Regions from separate parts of the Massilia sp. genome, predicted to be linked through region 1. Evidence: predicted binding sites of a transcription regulator. Region 1 holds the regulator's gene; the other holds the start of a gene.
The links. The regulator NrdR, encoded in region 1, represses ribonucleotide reductase genes. The targets are predictions, from matches to a motif close to CACNANATNTNGTG.
Positions count from the first base shown of each region.

Region 1 (14,241 bases):
ACCTCAGGAACCCGGTGCCGGCGCGCCCGCGCGCCTACGCCGAGATCCCGGCGCGCCAGGCCACCGAGGCGCTGGTGGTCACCGACACCGAGGCGACCGGCAATGCGGTGCTGATCCGCTACCCGGTGCAGCCGGTGGCCGAGGCCGGCACCATCCGCGCCTACCGCGACGACCTGGTGCAGTCGCTGTTTTCCACCATGCTCAACCAGCGCCTGCAGGAACTGTCGCAGCTGCCTGAGCCGCCCTTCATGGGCGCCAGCAGCTCGCTCGGCAAGCTGACCCCGCGCTACCGCTCGTACAACGCCTCGGCCGCACTGGGACCGCGCGGCGCCGATGCGGCGCTCACCGCCCTGGTCGAGGAAAACGAGCGCGCGCGCCGCTACGGCTTCGGCGCGGCCGAACTGGAGCGGGTCAAGAAAAGCCTGATGCGCAGTTACGAGCAGGCCTGGAACGAGCGCGCCAAGAGCGACTCCGCCACCTATGCCGCCGAGTACATCCGCAACTTCCTGCAGCAGGAAGCGATCCCCGGCATCGACACCGAATACCGCTACGTCAAGGAGCTGGTGTCCGGCATCGGCCTCGACGAGGTCAACGCCTATGCGCGCCGCACCATTCCGGCAAACTCGGGCAAGCTGGTGCTGTACACCGGCGTGACCCGTCCCGACACGCCCGCGGGCGCGCAACTGCTGGCCGCGGTGGCCGGCGCCGAGCGCGCGGAACTGCGCCCGCACGACGAGAAGGCGGTGGCGGCGCGCCTGATGGAGCGCCCGCCGCAGCCCGGCGGCATCGTGGCCGAGTCGATTGATGCGGCGCTCGGCCTGACCCGCCTGACGCTGTCGAACGGCGTCAAGGTGATCCTCAAGCCGACCGATTTCCGCAACGACCAGGTCTTGATGAGCGCCGCCCGCTTCGGCGGCCAGAGCCTGTTCGGCGACCAGGATATCCTGAATGCGCGCTTCGCCAATGCGATCGTGGCCAGCATGGGGGTGAAGGACTTCACCCCGCTCGACATGCGCAAGATCCTGGCGGGCAAGGCGGCGCAGGTGAACGTCGGGCTGGCCAACTACACCGACGTGGTGGTGGGCGCCTCGGGCGCGACCGACATCGAGACCATGCTGCAGCTGACCTGGCTGAAGTTCCAGGACGTGCGGCGCGACGAAGACCTGTTCCGCTCCTACGTCGGCAAGCAGGTCGAGCAGGCGCGCAACCAGAGCGCGCAGCCCGGCGCGCGCTTCGGCGACGCGGTGATGGCGGCGCTGTACAACCAGCATCCGCGCGCGCCGCGCACCCTCAGGGCCGAGGAGTACGAGCAGATCGACCTGGATCGCAGCATCGACATCTTCCGCCAGCGTTTTTCCTCTGCCCGCGACCTGACATTCATCCTGGTCGGCAGCTTCGACGTGGCGGCCCTCAAGCCGCTGCTGGCGAGCTACCTCGGCAGCCTGCCCACGCCCGAACTCACGGTGGCCTACCGCGACGTCGGCCTGCGTCCGGCAACGGGCGTGGTCAAGCGCGAGGTGCGCAGCGGCTCGGAGCCGAAGAGCACGGTGTCGCTGACCTTCACCGGCAAGGCCGAGTTCAGCGATGCCGAGCAGTTGCGCCTGGCGGCCCTGCTCGAGGTGCTCAACCTGCGCATCATCGAGGTGCTGCGCGAGAAGATGGCCTTGATCTACGGCGGCGGCGCGTCTGGCGTGCTGAGCAAGATCCCGTATGGTAATTATTCGATCGGCGTCACGCTGCCGACCGGGCCCGAGCACGTGGACAAGGTCATCGCGGCCACCTTCGCCGAGATCGAGCGCCTGCAGGCCAAGGGGCCGGAGGCGGGCGACCTCGACAAGGTGAAGCGCAACTGGATCCAGAACCACCGCGGCTCGCTGCGCGAGAACGGCTACTGGCTGTCGCACCTGCAGTCGGCGCTGAGCGAAGGGACCGCCCCGGCCTCGATCCTGGAGGTCGAGAAGCAGGTGCAGGCGATTACGGGCGAGGAGATCCAGGTGGCGGCGCGGCGCTACTTCAACGCGCAGAACTACGTGCAGGTGGTGTTGAACCCAGAGCAGCAGGCGGCAACGAGCGTGGCGGCATCCGGCGCCGCCCAGGCGGCGCCGGGCGGCTGATTCACGCTTTGGCCGAAAGCATGCGCTCCACGTAACGCGCGATCAGGTCGATCTCCAGGTTCACCTTCGACCCGGCTTGCAAGTGCTTGAGGGTCGTGACCTCGATCGTGTGCGGGATCAGGTTGATCGAGAAGCGGCATACCTTGCCGCCCTCGCCTTCGATGTCCTCGACCCGGTTCACCGTCAGCGACACGCCGTTGACCACCACCGAGCCCTTGTAGGCCAGGAACTTGGCCAGCTCCCAGGGTGCATCGATGACCAGTTCGCGCGACTCGCCCACCGGCTCGAAGCTGTGCACGGTGCCCAGCCCGTCCACGTGGCCGGACACCAGATGGCCGCCCAGGCGCTCGGCCAGGGTCAGCGCCTTTTCCAGGTTGACTTCGCCCGGCGCCGCCAGGCCGACGGTCTTGCTCAGGCTTTCGCGCGAGACGTCCACGGTGAAGGCCTGGTCGGTCTTGGCGACCACGGTCATGCAGGCGCCGTTGATGGCGATCGAGTCGCCCAGCGCGACATCGGCCAGGGCCAGCGGGCCCGCGTCGACTTCCAGGCGCACGCCCGCGAACGAGCCGCCTTCCAGCGGGGTGACCGACGTGATGTTGCCGACGGCGGCGACGATTCCAGTAAACATACGGCTTATTCCTTAGTGTTCAGTGTTGATGTCAGGTTGGGCGAAGCGGGCCAGAATGCGGATGTCGTCGCCGACCCGCGCCAGGTCGTGGAAGCGCAGCCGGCGCTGCTCGCTCAGCCTCGCCAGCGGCGGCAGTGCGAACATGCCCTGCCCCGGCCCGATCAGGCTGGGCGCCAGGTAGACCAGCAGTTCGTCGACGCAGCCTTCGCGCACCATCGACGCATTCAGTTTCGCACCGGCTTCCACGTGCACTTCGTTGATCTCGCGCCGGCCGAGCTCGCGCATCAGGGCCGGCAGGTCGGCCTTGCCCTGCGCATTCGGCAGAATGATGACTTCATGGCCGGCGGCGCGCAAGGCGGCGGCCTTCGCGGGCGCTTCGACGGCGGCGACGATCCAGCACGGCTCGCCCTGCAGGATACGGGCACCCGGGTCGATCTCCAGCCGGCTGTCGACGATCACGCGGCGCGGCGGCAAGGGAGTGTCGATACCGCGCACGGTCAGCTGCGGGTCGTCGGCCTTCACCGTGCCGATGCCGGTCAGGATCGCCTGGGCGCGGGCGCGCCAGGCGTGGCCGTCGGCGCGGGCATCCGGGCCGGTGATCCACTGGCTTTCGCCGTCGGCCAGCGCGGTGGCGCCGTCCAGGCTGGCGGCCACTTTCAGGCGCACCCAGGGCAGGCCGCGCCGCATGCGCGAGAAGAAACCGATATTCAGCTCATGGGCCTGCTCGGCCAGCACGCCGGAGGTGACAGCGATGCCCGCCGCTTCCAGCTGGGCCAGGCCGCGGCCGGCGACGAGCGGATTGGGGTCGAGCATGGCGGCCACCACGCGCCCGATGCCGGCCTGCACCAGCGCGTTCGCGCACGGCGGCGTGCGGCCGTAATGGCTGCAGGGTTCCAGCGTGACGTAGGCGGTGGCGCCGCGCACGTCGTTGCCGCGTGCCTGGGCGTCGCGCATGGCCTGGATCTCGGCATGCGCCTGCCCTGCGGGCTGGGTGTGGCCGGCGCCGATCACGCGGCCGTCGCGCACGAGCACGCAGCCGACCCGGGGATTCGGCGCCGTGAGATACATGCCTTTCGCCGCCCAGGCCAGGGCCAGCGCCATGCCCTCGCTATCGTCGTGAATCTGTGCCGTGTCGTTTGCCAAGGTATTCCGTTCCGCTGTTCAGCCCGGCCCGCAACCGGGCAACTAGCGCGGCGCCGGGGCGCCGTCGCAGCCCTCGTCGCGCGCCGGGTTGCACTGCCGTACGCGTCCGAGCATGTTGATTTTAATACGCCGGGTATGCCCGCCGTGAAACAGCGACAGCGTACCGAGCCGCGCGGCGCCGCTGTTGCCGTCGCTGCAGCTGCGTCCGGCGCCATTGTAGGCGATGTACTGGGGCGGCGCTGACTGGGTGAAGGAATAATCGAGGCGCAGGCCTTGCGGCAGCGGCCCGTGGACGGCCAGCACCTCGTCGGGCGCGCCCGGCTGGCGGTCGCCGTCGCGGTCGATGAAGACCGTCCAGCCGCGCGTCCAGTCGGCCCCGGCCGGGTCGCGCGGCACCAGCTTGACCTGTTCGTTGCGGGCGATCGCCTGCGCCCGTACGTAGAGAATGGCATCGTGCAGTTCGTTTGACGCGGCCCTGATCTGCTGGGAAGCCAGCAGGGCGTGCAGGTCGGGCGCGGCGACCGCGAAGGCGACGGCGGCAATCGCCAGCACCACGGCCAGTTCGGCCAGCGTGGCGCCGCTGACGGCGTGCCCCGGAGCGCGGCCGCTCATGGCCAGCAGCGCCGCCCGCCGCCGCTCGCGCCCTGAGCGCCGGTGCTGTCCAGGCTCAGGTCGCCGCAGTCGGGATCGCTGAAGCCGGTGTCGACGTTCGCGGTGCCCGGCCGGGCGCGCAGCTCGATGCACTGGCTGATGGCCTGCCCCTCGCAGGCACGCCCGTCGAGCTCGTAGGCGCTGTCCCGCGCCGTGGCGCCGAGCCACCAGCGGAACTGGCTGCCGTCCGCATCCGGGGAGGCGATCGAGAAGGCCACATAGGTATGGTGCAGGGCGCGGTACTGCTCCTGGCGCTGCATGGCGTCGACCAGCGCCAGCTGGGCCTCGACCCGGCGCGCCTTGACCACGTGGCGCGCGTAGCCCGGGTAGGCGATCGCGGCGAGGATGGCCACGATCGCCAGCACGACCAGCAGTTCCACCAGCGTGAACCCACAACGGCGCTTCATCGCCCTTCCCTTCCCGCCGCCACGGCCTGGTGCCAGTTGCCGATCTCGCGCCAGCCGACCCGCAGGCCGGGGCCGCCCGGGGTGCCGGGCAAGTCGGTGGGCGCGGGCCCCGGCGCTTCCGGACCGGCCGGTTCGCCCTGCCCCGGCTCCGGCCCCAGTCCCGGCGGCGGCGCGTTCCCGGGAGCCCCGCTGCCTGCGGGCGGCGCGGCGGCCAGCAGCTTGCGGTAATAGGCCTGCAGCGCCACCTGCGTGCCCGCCATGCTGCCGAAACCGAGGGCGCTCACCCGGTACAGCAGCGTGTCGGGGGCCGCGGGCATCCGTTCGATCAGGTAGCGCGGCGCCCGGGCCGGCAGCGCGCCTTCTCCGCTGGGGAGCAGCGCGCCCGTGAAGGCTCCGAGCGGAATCGCCGGCCCTTCGTCGTCGGCCAGTGCGGCGAAGATGGCGCCGGGGTCCGGCGCATGCTCGCACAGGCCGTCGTAGGGCGTGGCGCCGCGACAGCCGGCGGCGAAGGCGGCGGGAGCCGCCCCGGCCAGTGCGGCGGCGCGTGCCGAGGCAGGGTCCTGGCCGCCTTCGATGTCGCGCTCGGCATCGGCCAGCGCGGCCATGGCGGCCTGCAGCGCCAGCATCCGGTCGCGCTCGTGGCCGGCGGCGCGGGCGCCGCTGATCGCGCTGCGCGCCGCCGCGATGCTGGTCAGCAGCACTGCCAGCATCAGCAGCAGCGCCGTGAGCAGCGCGAGGCCGCGCTGGCCGGCGTACGGCGGGTGGATGGCGGGTCCCATGCCGGCTCAGCGCATGCGCGCCGGCAGCGCGATGGTGGTGCCGAACACCTTGCGATAGCGCGCCGCGCCGGCCCCCGACAGCTCGGCCTCCCGCAGCTGCGTGCCGGCATCCGACCTGCCTGCCAGTGCGCCATAGTCGCTCCCGAACAGCGCGTGGACGGCGTTGCGCGCCGACGCCAGCCGGCTCACCGGCCCGCGCAGCAGCAGGGCCACGCGCACGCTGGCGATCTTCTTCCAGTGGGTACGGCGGCGCAGGTCGGCATCGCGCTCGGCGGGGGTACTGCCTTCCAGTACCAGGCCGGCATCCAGTCCGGCCAGGGCGCTGGCATTCAGGTAGCGCTCGGGGGTGCCGTCGGCATCGCCGTCGAGCCCGTACAGCACCTGGAAGCTGTCGATGGCGCCCACCACCGCGTCCGCCGACCAGTTGTTGTTGCCGCGGTACTTGCAGCGCAATTCGGCGTCGCCCTGGGCATTGCGGGCCACATAGAAGATGCTCCAGCCCTCCTCGTTGCGGTGGACGGCGAAGCCGGCGCAATCGAGGCTGGTGCCGTCGCCGTTGGGCGGGGCGCCGGTGCCGGGGAAGCGGACCGCCAGCACGTCGCTGCCGTTGACGGCGTCCGGCGCCGCATTGTCGATGCCGAATCCGGCCTGGCTCACCCTGCGCGCGTCCAGGCCCGACAGGCGCGCCGGCGCCGCCGGATCCGCCGCCCCGCCCTGCCCGTCCGGGTCGGCCGCCGCCGACTGGCGCACGGCGCGCGCGATCGCTTCCAGCGCGTAGCGTCCGGCATCGTCCATCGCCGCCGTTTCCACCTGGGCGGCGAAGGCGCGGCTGGCCCAGATGAACAGGCTGGCGCAAGCGAGCAGCACGGCCAGGCCGACGCTTGACGCGACCAGCAGTTCGGGCATCGTCATGCCGCTTTCCCGCCGTGCCCGGGGACTCATCGGAGCACTCCCACGTAGCCGGGTGCATCGCCCGTGCCCTGCCAGCCCAGCTTGACGACCGGCACTGCGTTCGCATTGCCGTCGCAGCTCCAGCGCAGGCGCCCGGCGGCGCCGTCCCAGGGTGCGCCGTCGCGGCATACCGCGATGCGGCCGCGCGGGAATTGCGCGTGCACCGCCTGGCGGATTTCGTACAGGTCGAACTCGGCCAACTGGAGCGGCGTGCAGTCGCCCGCGAAGCAGCCGGCGCCGGCCGCGGGCGGGCCGCTTGCTGCGTCGTAGGACAGGGCAAGATAAGGATTGGCGCCGTCGGGCAGGCTGGCCACGGCGGGATTGACCTGCATGCGCGCGGCGAGCGAATCCGCCAACCGGGCCGCCTCGGACATCAGCGCCGACTGCTGGCGGGTGCGTTCGGCGGTGAGCTGGGTGGCGCCGGCGCCGACGATGCCGATCGCCAGCACGAACAGTGCGACCAGCACCTCGGCCAAGGTAAAACCTCGCGCTTTGTCCTGCACGGCCCCTCCCTCGATCAACTAGCGAGCTGCGAAGTTATCAGGCGTGACGAGGCCAGCCGTGAGCTGGCGCAATCGGGTTCAGGGAACTGCCGAGATCGGGATGCGGCGTTTGCTATTTACGAGGCTGGCCGACTTCGGCGATCGCTTCCTGGAATTCGGCCAGGTCTTCGAAATTCTTGTAGACCGAAGCGAAGCGGATGTAGGCGATCTTGTCGAGGCGCTTGAGCTCCTGCATCACCAGCTCGCCGACATAGCCGGTGTCCACCTCGCGCAAGCCGCTCGTCAGGAGCTTCTCCTCGATGGTGGCCACCGCGGTGTCGATGGCTTCGGCGGCGACGGGACGCTTGCGCAGGGCCAGCATCAGGCTGTCGCGCAGCTTGTTCGCCGAGAACTCGGTGCGGCTGCCGTTCTTCTTGACGATGATCGGCATCGACAGTTCGATGCGCTCGTAGGTGGTGAAGCGCTTGTCGCACTTCGCGCAGCGCCGGCGCCGGCGGATGGCGTCCCCCTCCTCGGACACGCGGGTGTCGAGGACCTGGGTATCTTCATGCTGGCAGAACGGACATTTCATGGCGCCGGAACATTCAAAATGGGCCGCTCAGGGCGGCCCAGGGTTGCTTCTTACTTCGCGTAGACCGGGTACTTGTCGGTCAGCTGCTTGACCTGCGCCTTGACGCGCTCGATGGTCGCGGCATCGTGCGGGTTGTCCAGCACGTCGGCGATCAGGTGGCCGACCTTGACCGCGTCTTCTTCCTTGAAGCCGCGCGTGGTGAAGGCCGGGCTGCCCAGGCGGATGCCCGAGGTGACGAAGGGCTTCTGCGGGTCGTTCGGGATGCCGTTCTTGTTGCAGGTCATGTGGGCCTGGCCCAGGATCGCTTCGGCTTCCTTGCCGGTCAGGCCCTTCGAACGCAGGTCGACCAGCATCACGTGCGACTCGGTACGGCCCGAGACGATGCGCAGGCCGCGCTCGGTCAGGGTGTCGGCCAGCGCCTTGGCGTTCTTGACCACCTGCTTCTGGTATTCCTTGAACTCCGGCGACAGCGCTTCCTTGAAGGCCACGGCCTTGCCGGCGATGACGTGCATCAGCGGACCGCCCTGGATGCCCGGGAAGATCGCCGAGTTGATCTGCTTTTCGTACTCGGCCTTCATCAGGATGATGCCGCCGCGCGGGCCGCGCAGCGACTTGTGGGTGGTCGAGGTGACGAAGTCGGCGTGCGGCACCGGATTCGGGTATTCGCCCGCGGCGATCAGGCCGGCATAGTGGGCCATGTCGACCATGAAGTAGGCGCCGACTTCCTTGGCGATGCGGGCGAAGCGCTCGAAGTCGATGCGCAGGGCAAACGCCGAGGCGCCGGCGATGATCATCTTCGGCTTGTGCTCGCGGGCCAAAGCTTCCATGGCCTCGTAGTCGATGTCTTCCTGCTCGGTCAGGCCGTAGGAAACGACGTTGAACCACTTGCCCGACATGTTCAGGGCCATGCCGTGGGTCAGGTGGCCGCCTTCGGCCAGCGACATGCCCATGATGGTGTCGCCCGGCTTGAGCATGGCGAAGAACACGCCCTGGTTGGCCTGCGAGCCCGAGTTCGGCTGCACGTTGGCGGCTTCCGCGCCGAACAATTGCTTGAGGCGATCGATCGCCAGCTGCTCGGCGACGTCGACGTATTCGCAGCCGCCGTAGTAGCGCTTGCCCGGATAACCTTCGGCGTATTTGTTGGTCAGCTGCGAGCCCTGCGCTTCCATCACGGCCGGCGAGGTGTAGTTCTCCGAAGCGATCAGTTCGATGTGGTCTTGCTGGCGAACGTTTTCCTTCTGAATGGCATCCCACAGTTCCGGGTCGACATTGGCGAGCGTATGATCTTTTGCAAACATGTAAAACTCCAATCGAGAGAAATACCAGGCAACGGCAGCGTTGTCGGTCCGGCGCTCCGGCGGGCTGCAGGACCAGCGGCGCAAGGCAGCCCGATACGATACGTACCAGTTGTGGCTGCCCAGGCGAACGGCGAGTTGGCGTCTCAGGTTCCCCGGTGGGTCTCCACCTTTGCCGTGGGCCGCGATCAGGATGCGGACGCACGGTGTTTCGCCAGTTACGTGAGACGTGAATTCAGCTGATTGTATGTGATCCGGGCCTCTTAGGGCAAGGAAACTGCTGTCGTCTTAACAAGCTCGGGGCGGCCAGCGGGATGCTGGCCATTTCGGCTACAATTTTCAGTTCCTTCGCCCTCGGGACCTACCATGATCGTCTTTATCACCGGCGCTTCGGCCGGCTTCGGCGCCGCGATGGCGCGCATCTTCGTCCAGAACGGCCACCGCGCCATCCTCGCGGCGCGCCGCACCGAGCGCCTCGAGGGCCTGGCGCGCGAACTGGGCGAGGCCGCCCTGCCGGTCACGCTGGACGTCACCAGCCGCGCCTCGATCGAGGCGGCCCTCGGCGGCTTGCCGGAAGGCTGGCGCGACATCGACGTGCTCATCAACAATGCGGGCCTGGCCCTGAACACCAAGCCGGCGCACGAAGTGCCGCTGGAAGACTGGGACACCATGATCGCCACCAACTGCCAGGGCCTGGTGACCATGACCCGCGCCGTGCTTCCCGGCATGGTGGCGCGCGGTAGCGGCCTGGTCATCAACCTGGGCTCGGTGGCCGGCCACTACCCCTACCCGGGCGGCAATGTGTACGGCGCGACCAAGGCCTTCGTGGAGCAGTTCACGCTGAACCTGCGCGCCGACCTGGTCGGCACCGGCGTGCGCGCCACCAACCTGGCGCCGGGACTGTGCGGCGGCACCGAGTTCTCGAACGTGCGCTTCAAGGGCGACGATGCGGCCGCGGCCAAGGTCTACGAAGGCACGGCGCCGCTCACGGCCGAGGACATCGCCGCCACCGCCTACTGGATTGCGACCCTGCCGCCGCACGTGAACGTGAACAGCATCGAGTTGATGCCGACCTGCCAGGGCTTCTCGCCCTTCGCCATCAAGCGTTCCTGATGCCTTGCTAGCGCGGGCATTTCCTTGCCTACATATTGCTCGTATGTATCGGGCGCTCGGCAATTGTGAGAAAGTGTTACAGTTATTGGCCTTTCGGCCATGTTTCACGTCTACTATTACGCGCCGACATTGCCTTACCGATAGGCACGCCCGACCATTTCCTTTCCATATGTGCGTAAGCGTACATAAGGAGGGTAAAAATCGCGTAAAATGTTTCCTATTTTCATTTAAATGGCAGGGGAAATGCCTTCAGTTTTTGACTGGACAGTCAGGGTCTACTACGAGGATACCGACGCCGGTGGCATCGTGTTTTACGCCAATTACCTGAAGTTCTTCGAACGCGCGCGCACCGAATGGCTGCGCGCGGCAGGCGTCGGCCAGCAGGAATTGCTGGACGCCGAGGGCGCCGCTTTCGTCGTCAAGAGCGCCTCCCTGGACTACCATGCGCCGGCCCGCCTGGACGATGTGCTGACCATCCGCACCACGGTCGAGAAACTCGGCCGCGCCTCGGTGCAGTTCGCCCAGCAGGCCTGGAGGGGCGAGTTGCTGCTCACCAGCGCCAGCGTCAAGGTCGGCTGCGTCGACACCGCGACCATGCGCCCGCGTTCGCTTCCCGACCATGCTGCTGATAAAATGCGCGCCGCATAGGCGCATGACCACTTGACAAGATATTAGACAACAGACTCCCCACCGATGACCGAGACTCCAGACCTTTCGTTGACCGCCCTGATCTCCAATGCCCACGTGCTGGTGCAACTGATCATGGCCCTGTTGCTGATCCTCTCGATCGTCAGCTGGACGTATATCTTCCGCAAGGCGTTCGCGCTGCGCTCCGCGCGTAGCCAGACCGAGCAGTTCGAGCGCAGCTTCTGGGCCGGCGGCAACCTGCACACCCTGCACCAGAGCGCCAGCGCCCAGCGCGACCAGAGCGGCCCGCTGGCCCGCATCTTCGAATCGGGCATGGGCGAATTCATCAAGGGCAAGCAGGCCGCGCGCGACGCCAACGACATGGGCCCGGTACTGGACGGCTCGCGCCGCGCCATGCGCGCCGCCTTCCAGCGCGAACTCGACGCCCTCGACATCCACCTGAACTTCCTGGCCTCGGTCGGTTCGGTCTCCCCCTACATCGGCCTGCTCGGCACCGTGTGGGGCATCATGAACGCCTTCCGCGGCCTGGCCAACGTGCAGCAGGCCACCCTGGCCGTGGTCGCGCCCGGCATCGCCGAAGCGCTGATCGCCACCGCGATCGGCCTGTTCGCCGCGATCCCGGCGGTGGTGGCCTACAACCGCTTCACCCACGACATCGATCGCCTGGCGATCCGCTTCGAGAGCTTCGTCGAAGAATTCTCGAACATCCTGCAGCGCCAGGCGCGCTGAAGCGAGGGGGACCGGGATGGCCTTTAACAGCAGCCTGCGCAGCGGACGCAAACGCGCTTTCAAATCCGAAATCAACGTCGTGCCCTACATCGACGTGATGCTGGTGCTGCTCATCATCTTCATGGCGGTGCCGGCCAACGAGGCGCCGAACGTGGTCAACCTGCCTAGCGCCGAGAAGTCGGCGCTGCCGCCGGACACCTATATCCGCGTCGCGGTCCAGCCCGACAACAAGCTGTCGATCGGCGTCGGCGGCAAGCAGAAGGCCGCGATGGAAGACGTGGCCGACCGCACCGCCCTGCTGGCGCGCCTGCGCGCCCTGCACGAGGAGAATCCGGACTACCCGGTCCTGATCGAAGGCGACCGCGAGAGCAAGTACGAGGACGTGATCCAGTTGATTTCCGAAGCGAAGAAGATGGGCATCAACCGGGTGGGACTGGCCACGAAGTGATATGTCAGCAATGAAGCCAGCCACCGCCGGCGCGCCCTACCGCGTGCCGCCAGAACCGAGCCGCCTGCCAGCCTTCCTGCTGGCAGTGGCCGTACATGCCGTCTTGCTGGGTTTCCTGTACTTCGGCATCAGCTGGCAAAGCACGGAACCGGTCGCGGTCGAGGCCGAAGTCTGGGACATGTCGGTGCAAAGCGCCGCCGCGCCGCCGCTCCCGCCGCCGCCCGCCCCGGAACCGGCGCCCGAACCGGAGCCCGCGCCGCCGCCGCGTCCGGCCGAGCCGCCGCCGGTGGAACGCCCTGCGCCGGTCGATCCCGACATCAAGCTGCAGCGCGAGAAGGAACGCAAGGAGAAGGAACAGCGCGAGCTGGCCGAGAAGAAGGAGCGGGAGCGTAAGGAAGAACTGCGCAAGGAAGAAGAGCGCAAGGAACTCGCTGAAAAGAAAAAGAAAGAGGAAGCCGAGCGCCTGAAGAAGGAACTGGCCAAGAAGGAAGAAGCCGAGAAGAGAAAGAAAGAAGAAGCCGCCAAGCTGGCCGAGGCCAGGAAGCAGAAGGCCGCCGCCGAGAAGGCCGAGGCCGCCAAGCTGGAAAAACTGCGCCAGGAAGACCTCAAGCGCATGGCCGGCGCCATGGGCAGCACCGGCACGGCCGAGAAGTCGACCGCGCCGCGGGCCGACTCCGGCTATGTGGCCGCGATCACCGCCGCCATCAAGAGCGCCACCGCCTACGGCGGCAGCACCACGATGCCGGGCAATCCGAAGGCCGTGTTCAAGGTGGAACAGCTGCCGACCGGCGAAATCATGTCGGTGCGCCTGGTGAAAAGCAGCGGTGTGCCTGAGTTTGACAGAGCAGTGGAGAATGGTATCAAAAAGGCATCCCCGCTTCCCAAGAAAAAGGACGGGACGGTGGAACGCATACTTGATGTCAACTTCTCGATGAAAGACTACGACTGATTCGGTTTCAGAGACAGATATGAAAAAACTCCATTACCTGCTGTTTAGCGCCACCCTCCTGATGGGGACGGCGACCCATGCCCAGATCAAGGTCGAGATCGCCGGTGTCGGCAGCAACCAGATCCCGGTCGCGGTGGCCGCCTTCGCCGACGAAGGCATCGCGCCGGCGGACGTGTCCGACATCATCCGCGCCGACCTCGAGCGCAGCGGCGTGTTCAAGGTGATCGATGCCGGCCAGACCATCGGCGAAAACGCCAACGTCGACCTGGCCGCGTTCCGGGCCAAGGGCGCGGATGCCCTGGTGGTCGGCAGCGTCAGCCGCCAGCCGGACGGCCGCTTCGCGATCCGCTACAAGCTGCACGACACCGTCAAGGGCGCGCCGATCTCGCAACTGGGCGGCGAAGTGCAGCCGCAGTTCACGCGCCTGCAGGCCCACCGCATCGCCGACGACGTCTACGAGAAGCTGACCGGCGTGCGCGGCATCTTCTCGACCCGCATCGCCTACGTGAAGGACACCGGCAAGCAGCACGCGCTGGTGGTGGCCGACGCCGACGGCGAGAACGAGGTCGTGGCCGCCTTCGGCCGCGAGTCGATCATCTCGCCGGCCTGGTCGCCGGACGGCACCAAGGTCGCCTACGTCTCGCTGGAAGACCGCAAGCCGGTGGTCTACCTGCAGGACCTGCGCACCGGCCAGCGCAACGTCATCTCCAACGTCAAGGGCAACAACTCGGCGCCGGCCTGGTCGCCGGACGGCGGCATGCTGGCCGTGGCCCTGTCGAAAGACGGCAACACCGAGATCTACACCGTGCGCCCGGACGGCACCGGCCATCGCCGCCTGACCAACAACCCGGCGATCGACAGCGAGCCGCAGTTCTCGGCCGACGGACAAAGCATTTACTTCATGAGCGACCGCAGCGGCGGTCCGCAAATCTACAAGATGAGCGTCTCGGGCGGCAACGCCACCCGCGTGACGTTCAACGGCAACTACAACATCAGCCCGCGCGTGTCGCCAGACGGCAAGACCCTGGCCTGGATTTCCCAGCGCAACGGCAATTTCTCCCTCTATGCGATGGACCTGGCCAGCGGCCAGGAACTGCGCCTGGCCGATGGGGCCACCGAACCGAGTTTTTCGCCTAACGGCAAGTACATCATGTATGCGATCAAGGGCGGCGGGCGTGCCTCGCTGGCCGTGGTCTCGGTGGATGGACGGGTCAAGCAGCGCCTGACCACCAATGCGGGAAACATTCGGGAGCCCAGCTGGGGTCCCTTCATGAAGTAGGAAGCAGTAAAACTTTAATAGACAAGGAGAAAA
Region 1 covers NZ_JBKBOV010000051.1:12,915-27,155, forward strand. The annotation lists gene ACK4S9_RS20465 (M16 family metallopeptidase) at 1-2,114, shown strand, start outside; gene ACK4S9_RS20470 (riboflavin synthase) at 2,116-2,742, opposite strand; gene ribD (bifunctional diaminohydroxyphosphoribosylaminopyrimidine deaminase/5-amino-6-(5-phosphoribosylamino)uracil reductase RibD) at 2,755-3,885, opposite strand; gene ACK4S9_RS20480 (GspH/FimT family protein) at 3,928-4,497, opposite strand; gene ACK4S9_RS20485 (type IV pilin protein) at 4,494-4,943, opposite strand; gene ACK4S9_RS20490 (pilus assembly protein) at 4,940-5,722, opposite strand; gene ACK4S9_RS20495 (PilW family protein) at 5,729-6,634, opposite strand; gene pilV (type IV pilus modification protein PilV) at 6,661-7,176, opposite strand; gene nrdR (transcriptional regulator NrdR) at 7,289-7,747, opposite strand; gene glyA (serine hydroxymethyltransferase) at 7,798-9,045, opposite strand; ZMP/ZTP riboswitch at 9,156-9,274, opposite strand; gene ACK4S9_RS20515 (SDR family oxidoreductase) at 9,409-10,155, shown strand; gene ybgC (tol-pal system-associated acyl-CoA thioesterase) at 10,399-10,803, shown strand; gene tolQ (protein TolQ) at 10,849-11,532, shown strand; gene ACK4S9_RS20530 (biopolymer transporter ExbD) at 11,549-11,980, shown strand; gene tolA (cell envelope integrity protein TolA) at 11,991-12,929, shown strand; gene tolB (Tol-Pal system beta propeller repeat protein TolB) at 12,949-14,208, shown strand.

Region 2 (14,241 bases), on a different contig from region 1:
CGCGCAGCGGCCGGCGATCGGCCTGTTCGCGCCCAACCACATGGACTACGACGCCACCCGCGACCCGGCGAAGCAGCCGAGCCTGACCGAGATGACGCGCAAGGCCATCGACCTGCTGGCGCCGCACGCGACCCAGGGCGGCAAGGGCTTCTTCCTGGTGGTGGAGGGCGGCCTGATCGACCACGCGCTGCACGCCACGCTGGGCAAGCGCGCGCTGCAGGAAACCGTGTCCTACAACGAGGCCATGCAGGCCGCGCTGGACAAGATGGAGCTGCTCGACCCGGGCCTGAAGAACACCCTGATCGTCGCCACCGCCGACCACGACCACACGCTGCTCCTGAACGGTTACACGGTCCGCACCGGCAAGACCACGCCGACCAATCCGGGCGTGCTGGGCCTGGTGCGCAACCTGGACGGCAGCCCGAAGCTGGACAAGGAAGGCCGTCCCTTCACCATCATCGGCTTCGGCACCGGCGAGAACCGCACCAACGGTCCGCGCTCCAGCCAGCCCGTGCTCACCGACGAGATCGTGACGCGCGACGACTACCACCAGGAAGCGGTGGTGCGCACCCGCACCGGCGCCGAAACCCACGGCGGCACCGACGTCTACCTGGGCGCAGCCGGCGCTGGCGCGGAGCTGTTCCGCGGGACCATCGACAACACCCGCGTCTTCGGCCTGATCAAGACCGCCGCCGGCCTGTAAGCGGGACAAGGAACATATCATGAACAAACGACTCCATTTCCTGCTCGCCGCCAGCCTGGCAAGCAGCTGCGCGATTGCCGCGCCGCAGGCCAAGAACATCATCTTCTTCCTCGGCGACGGCATGGGCCCGACCACCATCAGCGCCGCCCGCATCTACAAGCACGGCGAGGACGGCCTGCTGAACTTCGAAAGGCTGGAGCGCACCGCGCGCATCAAGACCTATTCGAACGACTTCCAGACCACCGACAGCGCGCCCTCGATGGGCGCCTACATGACCGGCGTGAAGATCAACCAGGACGGCATCTCGATCAAGGACGCGCGCGCCATCGATCCGGAACGGGACGCCAACGGCAACCGCACGATCGACAAGTGCGCGCCGAACGACGGCGTGATCGTGCCGACCATCCTGGAACTGGCCAAGGCGCGTGGCAAGTCGGTGGGTGCGGTGACCACCACCGAGCTGACCCACGCCACGCCGGCGTCGACCTTCGCGCACGTGTGCCACCGCGACGCCGCCTACGCCATCGCGCGCCAGATCGTGCCGGGCGGCGAGGGCTACAACCGCGCGCTGGGCGACGGCGTGGACGTCCTGATGGGCGGCGGGCGCCATCACTTCACGCCCTTCGACAAGGCCGCCAACCCGAAGGGCCGCGCCGACGGACGCGACCTGATGGCGGAATTCGCGGCGCAGGGCTATGCCGTGGGCAAGACCCGCGCCGACATGATGTCGGCCCGCCCGGGCCGCAAGTTCGTCGGCATCTACAGCGCCGACGACCACCTGGATTATTCGCTGACGCGCCGCCCCGAGCAGCCCAGCTTGAGCGAGATGGCCCTGAAGGCGATCGAGCTGCTCTCGAAGGATCCGGACGGCTTCTTCCTGATGGTCGAAGGCGGCAAGATCGACCACGCGCTGCACGACACCAACGCCAAGAACGCGCTGGCCGACACGGTGGCCTTCGACGAGGCGATCCAGGCCGCGATCGAGCGCATGCGCCAAATCGATCCGGGGCTGGAGAACACGCTCATCGTGGTGACCGCCGACCATGACCACACGATGGTCCTGAACGGCTACCCGAAGCGCGGCAGCAAGGTGCTGGACATCGTGCACGACTACGCCAGCGGCGAGCCGAAGAAGGATGCCGACGGCAAGACCTTCACCGCGCTCGTGTTCGGCAACGGCAAGGTGCGCCCGGACGTGCGCGCGGACGTGGACAGCGCCACTGCCCTGGGCGACGGCTACCGGCAGGAGGCCGGCGTGCGCACCGTGTACGAGTCGCACGGAGGCGGGGACGTGAAGCTGTACGCCACCGGCGCCGGTTCGGCGCCGTTCAAGGGGACGATGGAGAACACGCAGGTGTTCCACCTGATGAAGGCGGCGGCAGGCCTTTAAGACACGGCGGCCTTAACGTAGGGTGGACGGCTTCGCCGTCCGCGCGTTCAACTGACCGGCGTTTATACGCGCCGCATCTATTCACATACTGTTTGAACGCGCGGCCGGCATGGCCGACCACCCTACGGTGAACATCCAAAACAAAAAGCCCCGGTCACCCGGGGCTTTTCATTTACAAGGCTACTGGACAGCCGGCCAGTGCTTACTTCAGGTGGTCCGAAATGAGCTTGGTCATTTCGAACATCGAGACCTGTGCCTTGCCGCCGAAGACAGCCTTCAGCTTGTCGTCGGCGTTGATCATGCGGCGGTTCGATTCGTCCTGCAGGTTCTGGGCCTTGATGTAGTCCCAGACCTTCTTGGTGACTTCGGTGCGTGGCAGCGGCTTGTTGCCGACCACTGCTGCCAGTTCGCCCGACGGCGTCATCTCTTTCATGAAAGCGGCGTTCGGCTTGCGTGCTGCGGCCGGCTTCGCTGCTGGTTTCGCTGCTGCTTTTGCTGGAGCTGCTTTTTTTGCTGCAGGCTTGGCCGCTGCTGCCGGCTTGGCGGCTTGCTTGGCTGGCGCTGCGGTGGATTTTTTGGCTGTTGCCATCTTCGAGCCTCCTAAAACGATCACAGGGAAAGTTGCGTTATTGACGCACCGGCTTATATTGGTGGCCTTTTACTGTTCATGCAAGTCTTTTTCGAAATTTTTTCATTCTTGTAAGCCCCATTATGCGAGCTATCTCACACTAGCGAGCACGCAAATGAAAAAATCGTGCGCCAGAATGTGAAAAACCGCGCAAAGCCCGTGCCTGCGCGGTTTTTCAGAAGACGCCGAGCGCTCAGCGCAGGCCCGGCATCATGCCTTTCATACCGCGCATCATCTTCATCAGACCGCCGCCTTTGAGCTTCTTCATCATGGTCTGCATCTGGTCGAACTGATTCAGCATGCGGTTCACTTCCTGCACCTGCACGCCGGCGCCGGCCGCGATGCGGCGCTTGCGGTTGGCCTTGATCAGCTCGGGCTTGGCGCGCTCGCCAGGCGTCATCGAATCGATGATGCCGACCATGCGGCGCACCTGCTTCTCGGCCTGGTCCATGTTGGCGCCGGCCGCGGCCTGCTGGAACTGGGCCGGGAGCTTGTCGAGCAGGCCGGACATGCCGCCCATCTTCTTCATCTGGGTCAGCTGGGCCTTGAAGTCGTTCATGTCGAACTTGCCGCCGCCCTTGATTTTGTTGGCCAGCTCGGTCGCGGCCTCGGCATCGACGCCCTTGCGCGCTTCTTCCACCAGCGCCAGGATGTCGCCCATGCCCAGCACGCGGTTGGCCATGCGGGTCGGATCGAAGGCTTCGAGGCCGTCCAGCTTTTCGGACACGCCGGCGAACTTGATCGGCTTGCCGGTCACGTGGCGCACCGACAGGGCCGCGCCGCCGCGCGAATCGCCATCGAGCTTGGTCAGCACCACGCCGGTGAGCGGCAGCGCATCGTTGAAGGCCTTGGCGGTGTTGATCGCGTCCTGGCCCAGCATGGCGTCGACCACGAACAGGGTCTCGACCGGATTGACGGCGGCGTGCACCGCGGCGATCTCCTGCATCATCGCTTCGTCGATGCCGAGGCGGCCGGCGGTGTCGATGATCAGGACGTCGTGGTAGTGCTTCTTGGCCCAATCCAGCGCGTTACGCGCGATGTCGACCGGCTTGTCGTTGGCGGTCGACGGGAAGAAGTCGGCGCCGACCTGCTTGGTGACCGACTCCAGCTGCGCGATCGCGGCAGGGCGGTAGACGTCGGCGGAAACCGTCAGGACCTTCTTTTTCTTTTGCTCTTTCAGGTACTTGGCGAGCTTGCCGGTGGTGGTGGTTTTACCCACGCCCTGCAGGCCGGCCATCAGGATGATCGCCGGCGGCTGCTGGGCGAAGGACAGCTGGGTGGCGTCGGGACCGAGGTCGGCGCCCATCAGGGCCGCCAGCTCGCGCTGCACCACGCCGACCAGGGCCTGGCCGGGGCTGAGCGAGCCGATGACTTCTTCGCCCAGCGCTTTCTCTTTGACCTTGGCGATGAATTCGCGCACCGCCGGCAGCGCCACGTCGGCTTCCAGCAGGGCCATGCGCACTTCGCGCAGCATCTCGGCGGTGTTCGCCTCGGTAAGGCGCGCCTCGCCGCGCATCGTCTTGACGACCTTGGCTAGGCGTTGGGTAAGGTTATCTAGCATGTTCTACCTGAATGTATATATGTGACGATGCTTTGGTAGGGGTGATCTTCGCCGTCCGCGCGTCCGGCAAGTGCCGGCGTAGTCGCAGCGCTGCCGTCGGTTGAACGCGCGGTCGGCAGAGCCGACCACCCTACGAATAAACCAGCATTCTACCTTGCACAAGCCGCCGAGTTCGACCGCCGCAGCGATATAACGCAGTTTTTCCTCAAGTGTGATGCGTTCGATCATATGGAAACCTTGTCATTCCTGATATAGCTCACGTACTCATAGGCCATTTCCCTGCAGCATCGATCTCTGTGCCTGCGCATGTTTCATCGCGCCGGGACACAGGCGACACCATTTGTCTTGCGCATTTGTATATACGGGAGAACAGGCATGATCAAGCTATTCAGCAGCATCCTCGCCGCAGCCGCCCTGCTGGCAGCAGGCGGCGCCGGCGCCCAGGAGGTGGTCCGGCTGGGGAACCTCAAGCTCGCCCATTTCGGCGCGGTCTCGTACATCAAGGAGATCGCGCCGAAGTGCGGCATCCGGGTCGAGGAAAAGGTGTTCGCCAAGGGCCTGGACGTGATGCAGGCGATCATCGCGGGCGAGCTGGACGTCGGCGCCACCGCCTCCGAGGCGGCGATCTCGGGCCGCGCCGGCGGCGCGCCGATCGTGGTGGTGGCCGGTTTCGCCAAGGGCGGCGCGCGCCTGGTGGCGCGGCCCGACCTCGGCATCCGCAGCGTCTCCCAGCTCAAGGGCAGGCGGGTCGGCGTGACCCGCGGCGCGATCCAGGAAGTGCTCCTGATGGCGCAGCTGGCCAAGCACGGCCTGAAGGCCGACGCGGCGCCCGGCAAGGACGTGCAGCTGGTGTTCCTGTCCTACGCCGACCTGAACCAGGCCCTGCTCGGCAGGCAGATCGACGCCATGATGCAGTCCGAGCCGCAGTCCTCGCAGGCGATCAACAAGGGCTTCGGGGTCGAGGTGATGAAACCCTACGACACCCAGATCGGCGAGCCGGTGCGCACCATGGTCATGACCGAGAAGTTCTACCGCGAACGGCGTCCGCTGGCGGAAAAATTCATGCGCTGCTTCGTCGAGGCCACCAGGACTTTCATCGACAGCCCGTCGGTGGCCGAGAAGTACGTGCGCGAGACGATCTTCAAGAACCAGATCACGAGCGAGGACTTCCAGGAAGCGATCCGCAACTCGCCGTACTCCTTCGACATCACGCCCGAACATATCCAGGTCACCACCGACATCATGGCCAGGACCGGGGTGGGGCGCATGGCGAAACCGCCGGTGGCCCGGGAGTGGGTGCGCACCGACCTGCTGGCGGCCGCCAAGAACAGCCTGGGCGTGAAGTGAGGAGCCGACCATGAGCACTCGGAACAGACGCAAGCATTCCCGTGAAGCTTGGCGCGAAATGGCGGTCGGCGCGGTGGTCCCGGTGGCCGCCGTCCTGCTGTGGCAGTGGGTCGCCATGAACGGCTGGGTCAACCCGCAGGTGCTGCCGGCCCCGCTCGACGTCTGGCGCAAGTGGGTGGCCTACCTGCTGCCGCTGGTGCCGTACGAGGCCTATACCGAGGGCGGTTGGTGGTCCTGGGCATTCTCGGGCGAGCTGCCGATCGACATCTGGACCAGCATGGTGCGGGTGGTGGTGGGCTTCGCCTTGGGGGCCGGACTCGCGTTGCCGCTCGGGCTGGCGATGGGCGCGAGCCGCGTCGTGTACGCGTGGATGAACCCCCTGGTGCAGCTGCTGCGCCCGATTCCGCCGATCGCCTACATCCCGCTGGCCATCCTGTGGTTCGGGCTGGGCAACCCGCCGGCCGTGTTCCTGATCGCGCTGGGGGCGTTCTTCCCGGTCCTGATGAACACCATCGCCGGGGTGCGCCACGTGGACGGCATCTACCTGCGCGCGGCGCGCAACCTGGGCGCGAGCGGCGCCACCATGTTCCTGCGCGTGATCCTGCCGGCCGCCGTGCCCTACATCCTGTCGGGGGTGCGGATCGGGATCGGCACCGCCTTCATCGTGGTGATCGTGTCGGAGATGATCGCCGTGAACAACGGGCTGGGTTTTCGCATCCTGGAAGCGCGCGAGTACTTCTGGTCCGACAAGATCATCGCCGGGATGATCACCATCGGCCTGCTCGGCCTGGCCATCGACATCGCCATGAACCGCCTGAACAACCACCTGCTGCGCTGGCACCGCGGCCTGGAGCACTGACATGAACGCACCGCATGGTATCCCGTCGCAGGTCATGGAGCCGCATATCCGCATCGACGGCGTCAACAAGGTCTTCGAGACCGGCGGCAGGACCGTCACGGCGCTGCAGGACATCCACCTCGACATCCCGCGCGGGCAGTTCACCTGCCTGCTGGGGCCGTCCGGCTGCGGCAAATCCACGCTGTTGGGCGCCGTGGCGGGCTTCTCGCTGCCCAGCAGCGGCACGATCACGGTCGACGGCCAGCCGGTTGCCGCGCCGGGGCCGGACCGCGGCATGGTGTTCCAGGAGTATGCGCTGTTCCCCTGGATGACGGTCGAGGACAACATCGCCTTCGGCCTGCACATCAAGGGCATGGGCAAAGCCGATATCCGCGCGCGCGTGGGCGAGCTGCTGGGCATGCTGTCCCTGGGCGACTTCCGCCAGCGCTTTCCCAAGGACCTGTCGGGCGGCATGCGCCAGCGGGTGGCGATCGCGCGCGTGCTGGCGCTGGATTCCCCGATCATGCTGATGGACGAGCCCTTCGGCGCCCTGGACGCGCTCACCCGCCGCAACCTGCAGGACGAGCTGCTGCGCATCTGGTCCGCGCTGAGGAAGACCATCCTGTTCGTCACCCACAGCATCGAGGAGGCGGTCTACCTGGCCGACCGGATCGTCGTGATGACCTACCGGCCGGGGACGGTCAAGCGCGATCTGCTGGTGGACATCCCGCGCATGCGCGATCCGGCGGCGCCGGAATTCAACGCGCTCAAGCGCGAGTTGGGCGTGATGGTGATGGAGGAGCAGCAGCGGCACCATACGGAGGAGTTGCGGATGGCGGCGGTGGATTGATGAGGTAGTGACGACGCTACCAAAATTGGATCCCGGCCTGCGCCGGGATGACGTGCTTGAGCTGACACTTATAAGTTTTGCACCACTAGCCCGAAGGCCGTCGTGCGCGCCACTGGCGCCCACGACTCCCGGCGCAGGCCGGGACCCAGTTTTTGCGTGAGCAGCCGATTCAGCAAGCTCTAGCCGCCGGAAGAGGGCCTGCCCCCGCCACCCCCGTTGGTGTAGACTCCTATTATGCAGAATTCCCTCTTTCTCGCCGCGGCCCTGCTGTACGCGGTGTGCGCCCTGCTGCCGTCGCGCCGGGGCGCCGTCATCTCAGGCGTCACCGCCGTGGCCTGGGCGGTGCATGGCGCCGCGCTCGGGCTCGACGTGGCCGAGCCGGGCCGGCTGCGCGTCGGCTTCGCCATCATGCTCTCGAGCGCGCTGTGGGTCTCGGTGGCCGCCTACTGGCTGGAAAACCGCAATTTCGCCCTGGACGGCATGCGCCGCCTGGTGATGCCTTTCGCAGTCGCGGCAAGCGTGCTGCCGGTGATCTTCCCCGGCAGCCTGCTGCCCCTGAACGCCCAGTCGCCGGCCTTCGGCTGGCACGTCGCGGTCGCGGTGCTGGCCTACAGCACGCTCACCATCGCCGCCTTCCACGCGGTGCTGATGGCGCTGCAGGAGGCGCGCCTGCACACGCGCGCCGCCGGCGGCGGCTGGCTCGGCAGCGCGCTGGACCAGTTGCCGGCGCTGCTGACCATGGAAAAGCTGCTGTTCCGCGTGATCTGGATCGGCTTCATCCTGCTCAGCCTCACCGTGCTGTCGGGCGTGGTGTTCTCCGAACAGCTGTTCGGCAGCGCCCTGCGCCTGGACCATAAAAGCGTGTTCGCGCTGCTGTCCTGGCTGCTGTTCGCGGCGCTGCTGGCCGGCCGCCGGTATCAGGGCTGGCGCGGCAAGACCGCGCTGCGCTTCACGCTGGCGGGCTTCGCGACGCTGGCGCTGGCCTACGTCGGCAGCCGCTTCGTGCTCGAAGTCGTCCTGCACCGGGGGCTGGCATGAGCCGCGTCATCTTCTGGATCCTCCTGATCGGGCTGGTCGTGCTGGCGATCCGCGCCAAGCTCAAGGGCCTGGGCGCGCGCCGGCAGCCGCCCCTCGATCGGCAAGATACGCGTGAGCCGCCGCGCCAGGCGCCGGTGGCCGAGATCGAAACCATGACCCAGTGCGCGCACTGCGGCATCCACTTCCCGGCCTCGGAGGCGGTCCACGCCGACGGCCACGACTACTGCTCGCCGGGCCACGTGCGCCTGCCGCCGCGGTAAGCCGGCCGATGTCGCCAGGAGCGGTGCTGTCCCGCGAAGCGCGCACGACCCTGTGGCGCTCGCTCCAGACCTTCACCATCACCCGCATCGTCATCGCGCTGGTGCTGCTGCTCTACCTCGGAGTGAGCATCACCGATGACGGCGTGCGCCTGGACGCGGCCAGCACGCCAGCCTGCCTGTTCTACCTGGCGGCGGCGCTGGTCTTCGGCGCGCTCGGGGCTTGGTGGCGGCGCCGTTTCGCCCTGCAACTGGGCGGCCAGATCGCGCTCGACCTGGCCGTGATCTCGCTGCTCTACCTGGAAGCCGGCGGCATGCGCAGCGGCCTGGCGATCCTGTACCTGTTCCCGCTGGCCGGCGCCGCGATCCTGGCGCCCCTGACGATGGCGCTGTTCTCGAGCGCCGTCGCCACCCTGTTCCTGCTGCTTGAAACCACCTGGCAGGTCTTCATGCGGGACGACGGGCGCTCGCCCATGCAGGCCGGCCTGTACGGGGCCGCCTTCTTCGCCGGCGTGCTGGTGGTGAACCGCATGGCCGCGCGCCTGATCAAGCAAGAGGAACTGGCGGCGCAGCGCGGCGCCGACCTGCGGGTCCAGCAGGCGATCAACGCGATCGTGATCGCCGACGTCGGCGACGGCATCCTGGTGGTGGGCGACGACAACGCGGTCTTCACCGGCAACCCGGCGGCGCGGCGCATGCTGGGCCTGGAAGGGGAGGAGGCGGCGTTCCGGCTCGGCGAAGCGCCGGGACTGGAGCCCCTGGCCCAGGCCTTCGGCGCCTGGCTGCGCGCGCCAGGCGAAGGCGCCTTCTTCGTCACCATCAAGCCCTACCACGAAGACGCCGGCCCCCTGCGCGGCCGGCGCGACCAGCCGGTGCACCTGAAGCTGCGCTTCGCCCGGGTCGACACGCTCGACGTCGCGCTGGGCCGCAGCGTGGTGTTCATGCAGGACGTGAGCGCCATCGAGAACCAGGCGCAGCAGCTCAAGCTGGCCTCGATGGGCCGCCTCACCGCCAGCATCGCGCACGAGGTGCGCAACCCGCTGTCGGCGATCGGCCACGCCACCGCGCTGCTGGCCGAAGACCTGCACGGCCCGGCCGAAGTGCGCCTGCTGAAGATCGTGGGCGACAACGTGACGCGCGTGAACCGCATGGTCGAGGACATCCTGCAGCTGTCGCGCAAGGTGCAGCCGAACGGCGAGCCGGTGCAGCTGGCAAGCTTTCTCGCCGAGCTGAAGGCCGAATTCTGCGAAACCCACGGGCTCGCGGATGATATAGTCTACCTGGGCGACCCGGGAAGCAGCGCGGTGCGCTTCGACCCGCTGCACCTGCACGAGGTGCTGCTCAACCTGCTGAACAATGCGGTGCGCTACGCCAGCAGGGAAGCGGGCAGCATCCGCATCTTCCCGGCCCTGGACGCCGCCGGCCGCATCGAACTGCACGTGCAGGACGACGGCCCCGGCATCACGCCCGAGGTGCGCGCCCACCTGTTCGAGCCCTTCTACACCACCTCGAGCAAGGGCACGGGCCTGGGCCTGTACCTGGCGCGCGAGCTGTGCCTGAACAACGACGCGAAGCTCGACTACGAATACCGCTTCGACCCCACCGCCGCCGGACCGCGCCGGGCGAGCGGGCGTTTCGTGATCAGCTTCGCGCAGCCGGCCTGACGTCCCGGCTGCCTGTATATATTAGAGGGAACCATGACCGCACCCCGCATCCTCGTGGTCGACGACGAAGCCGACCTGCGCGAACTGCTCGAGATCACCCTGCTCAAGATGGGGCTGGACGTCGACAGCGCCGCCACGCTGCGCCAGGCGCGCGGCCTGGTCGAGGAGCACGACTACGCGCTGATCCTGACCGACATGCGCCTGCCGGACGGCCTGGGGCTGGAACTGGTGCGCGAGGTGACGGCCTCGCACAAGGGCACGCCGATCGCCGTCATCACCGCCTACGGCAGCGCCGAGAACGCGGTGGTGGCGCTCAAGGCCGGCGCCTTCGACTACATCTCCAAGCCGGTGGCCCTGGACGCCCTGCGCGTGATGGTGCGCTCGGCCCTGAAATTGTCCGAAGCACCGGCGGCGCGGCCGGACGGCGCGGCGCCCGGCTCGCGCATGATCGGCGACTCCGCCGCGATGGAGGCGCTGCGCGCCCAGATCGGGCGGCTGGCGCGCTCCAACGCGCCAATCTCGATCACGGGCGAATCGGGCAGCGGCAAGGAACTGGCCGCGCGCGAGATCCACGCCCGGAGTTCGCGCGCCGGCAAGCCTTTTGTCGCGGTGAACTGCGGCGCCATTCCCGAAACCCTGATGGAGGCCGAGTTCTTCGGCTACCGCAAGGGCGCCTTCACCGGCGCGGCCGAGGAGCGCGACGGCTTCTTCCAGGCCGCCAACGGCGGCACCCTGATGCTGGACGAAGTGGCCGACCTGCCGCTACCGATGCAGGTCAAGCTGCTGCGCGCCATCCAGGAGCGGCGCGTGCGCAAGATCGGCGCCACGGTCGAGGAACCGGTGGACGTGCGCATCATCAGCGCCACCCACCAGGACCTGGCCAAATGCGTGGAACAGGGCAGGTTCAGGCAGGACCTGTTCTACCGCCTGAACGTGATCGAACTGGCGCTGCCGCCGCTGCGCGAACGCATCGACGACCTGCCCGCCCTGGTGGAGGCGATCCTGGCGCGCCTGGCCGGGCCGGCCAGAGCCGCGCTGGGGCCGGGCGTGCTGGAGAGGCTGCGCGCCTACTCCTTCCCGGGCAATATCCGCGAACTGGAGAATGTGCTGGAGCGGGCGCTGGCCTTCGCCAACGACGGCGTGATCGAGGTGGGCGATTTGTCGCTCAAGGCGGCGCGGCCGGGCGATACGGCGCGGCGCGAACCGGCCGCGAGCGCGCCGGCGCCGATGCCGGAGCCCGCGCCCATGCCGGAGCCGCTGCCGACCCCGTCGCCGGCGCCGGTGGAAGCGGCGCCCGCCGCCGCGATGCTCGGCCCGAACGGCCTGCCCGGCAACCTGCCCGAGTACCTGAGCCAGGTCGAGCGCGAGATCATCGGGCGCGCCCTGCAGCAGACCCAATTCAACCGCACCCAGGCGGCAAGCCTGCTCGGCATCAGCGTGCGCCAGCTGCGCTACCAGATGCAGAAGCTGGAGATCTGCGCGCCGGATGACCAGGCATGAGCATCTCTATAATGTAGGGTGGACGGCTTCGCCGTCCGCGCGTCCAGACAGTAGGTGAACAGCAAACATCATCTCTGCGCAGGCGAAATTTGAACGCGCGGTCGGACAAGCCGACCACCCTACAAAATCAAGACCGGCGTGTCATCTTGTTGTCTTTTCGCCAGTGCAAAATGCACAAGAACGATGCGCGGCGCATGGGCTTGATTAAGCCTTGTGCAGTGTGTCGGACCATGGTTAGTGCTCGCTCACCGCATACCGCCCGTCGTTCTGGCGATATGGGCTTGTCAAGCCTACGCACCAAAAAAAAGGAAAAAAATTAGGGGCTTCCTCACTTGCCGTGACCTAGGTCAGGCACTACAATTAGTCTCATATCAAGTTCGAACACTAGATATAGTGGTAGTGGATCAGAAGAAACTAGATTCACGTTCGACTTGAAGCTTGCTCTGCAAGCCACTGATTCAACAACGATTTCTACCCTGCCGCATCGATCTCTTGCTTGGTTGCCAGTAAGAATTTCCATCTGGCGGGGTATCGCTTTGCTTAAAATTTTGTCCGGGTGACAAGTCCGGCGCAAGACAAACGGCAGGTCCGCTGCTCACTGGAGGCTCAATGCAAACAGCACAAGACATTTCGATCAATCCCCACGTCACCCCAGGCGCGTCGGCCACCGCCACGCCCGCAGAGATCGTCGCCCGTGGTGACTACCGGGTTATCCGCCGCAACGGCGCCGTGGTCGCTTTCGAGCCGCACAAGATCTCGGTCGCGATGACCAAGGCTTTCCTCGCCGTCGCCGGCGGGCAGGGCGCCGCATCGGCCCGCATCCGCGAACTGGTCGAGCAGCTGACGGGCAACGTGGTGGCCGCGCTGGTGCGCCGCCAGCCGAACGGCGGCACCTTCCACATCGAAGACGTGCAGGACCAGGTCGAACTGTCGCTGATGCGCTCGGGCGAGCATGACGTCGCGCGCGAATACGTGCTGTACCGCGCCAAGCGCATGGAAGAGCGCAAGGCGGCCAAGGCAGCCGCTGGCGGCACCCAGGTCGCCGCGCCGCAGATCCACGTGGTCGACGGCGGCGAGCGCCGTCCGCTCGACATGAACGACGTCCACGCCCTCGTGAACGCCGCCTGCTCGGGCCTGGAAAAGCACGTCGACGCCGACGCCATCGTCGCCGAGACCCTGAAGAACCTGTACGACGGCGTGCCGGTCGAGGAGCTGCACAAGTCGGCCATCCTGGCCGCCCGCGCCCTGATGGAAACCGACCCGGCCTACAGCCAGGTCACCGCGCGCATCCTGCTGCACACCATCCGCAAGGAAGTCTTCGGCCATGAAGTGCCGCAAGCCGGCGCCGCCGCTGAATACATCACCTACTTCCCGCAGTACATCGCCAAGGGCATCCAGAACGAACTGCTGGACGAAGAGCTGGGCAAGTTCGACCTCGAGCGCCTGGCCAAGGCCATCGTCGCCGACCGCGACCTGCAGTTCGGCTACATCGGCCTGCAGACCCTGTACGACCGCTACTTCCTGCACGTGCGCGAAACCCGCATCGAGATGCCGCAGGCCTTCTACATGCGCGTCGCGATGGGCCTGGCCCTGCGCGAAGCCGACCGCGAAGCGCGCGCCATCGAGTTCTACAACCTGCTGTCGTCATTCGACTTCATGAGCTCGACCCCGACCCTGTTCAACTCGGGCACCCGCCGCTCGCAGCTGTCCTCGTGCTACCTGACCACCGTCGGCGACGACCTCGAAGGCATCTACGACGCCATTAAAGAAAACGCGCTGCTGTCGAAGTTCGCTGGCGGCCTGGGCAACGACTGGACCCCGGTGCGCGCGCTGGGCTCGCGCATCAAGGGCACCAACGGCAAGTCGCAGGGCGTGGTCCCGTTCCTGAAAGTGGTCAACGACACCGCCGTGGCGGTGAACCAGGGCGGCAAGCGCAAGGGCGCGGTCTGCGCCTACCTGGAAACCTGGCACATGGACATCGAGGAATTCCTCGACCTGCGCAAGAATACCGGCGACGACCGCCGCCGCACGCACGACATGAACACCGCGAACTGGATTCCGGACCTGTTCATGAAGCGCGTGATGGAGAAGGGCCACTGGAGCCTGTTCTCGCCGAGCGAAACGCCTGACCTGCACGACAAGGTCGGCAAGGCCTTCGAAGAAGCCTACGTCGCCTATGAAGCCAAGGCCGCGCGCGGCGAAATGACCGTGTACAAGAAGGTCGAAGCGCTCGACCTGTGGCGCAAGATGCTGTCGATGCTGTTCGAGACCGGCCACCCGTGGATCACCTTCAAGGATCCGTGCAACATCCGCTCGCCGCAGCAGCACGTCGGTGTGGTGCACTCGTCCAACCTGTGCACCGAGATCACGCTGAACACCAGCGCCGACGAGATCGCCGTCTGCAACCTGGGCTCGGTGAACCTGCCGCAGCACATGAAGGGCGAGGGCCTGGACCACGCCAAGCT
Region 2 covers NZ_JBKBOV010000003.1:37,318-51,558, reverse strand. The annotation lists gene ACK4S9_RS02700 (alkaline phosphatase) at 1-703, shown strand, start outside; gene ACK4S9_RS02695 (alkaline phosphatase) at 723-2,093, shown strand; gene ACK4S9_RS02690 (SWIB/MDM2 domain-containing protein) at 2,296-2,682, opposite strand; gene ffh (signal recognition particle protein) at 2,915-4,282, opposite strand; gene ACK4S9_RS02680 (ABC transporter substrate-binding protein) at 4,658-5,629, shown strand; gene ACK4S9_RS02675 (ABC transporter permease) at 5,640-6,488, shown strand; gene ACK4S9_RS02670 (ABC transporter ATP-binding protein) at 6,523-7,317, shown strand; gene ACK4S9_RS02665 (inner membrane protein YpjD) at 7,552-8,355, shown strand; gene ACK4S9_RS02660 (PP0621 family protein) at 8,352-8,615, shown strand; gene ACK4S9_RS02655 (two-component system sensor histidine kinase NtrB) at 8,624-10,276, shown strand; gene ACK4S9_RS02650 (sigma-54-dependent transcriptional regulator) at 10,310-11,776, shown strand; gene ACK4S9_RS02645 (ribonucleoside-diphosphate reductase subunit alpha) at 12,386-14,241, shown strand, end outside.
Region 2: the regulator NrdR is predicted to act here: its motif matches at 12,159-12,172, upstream of ACK4S9_RS02645 (ribonucleoside-diphosphate reductase subunit alpha).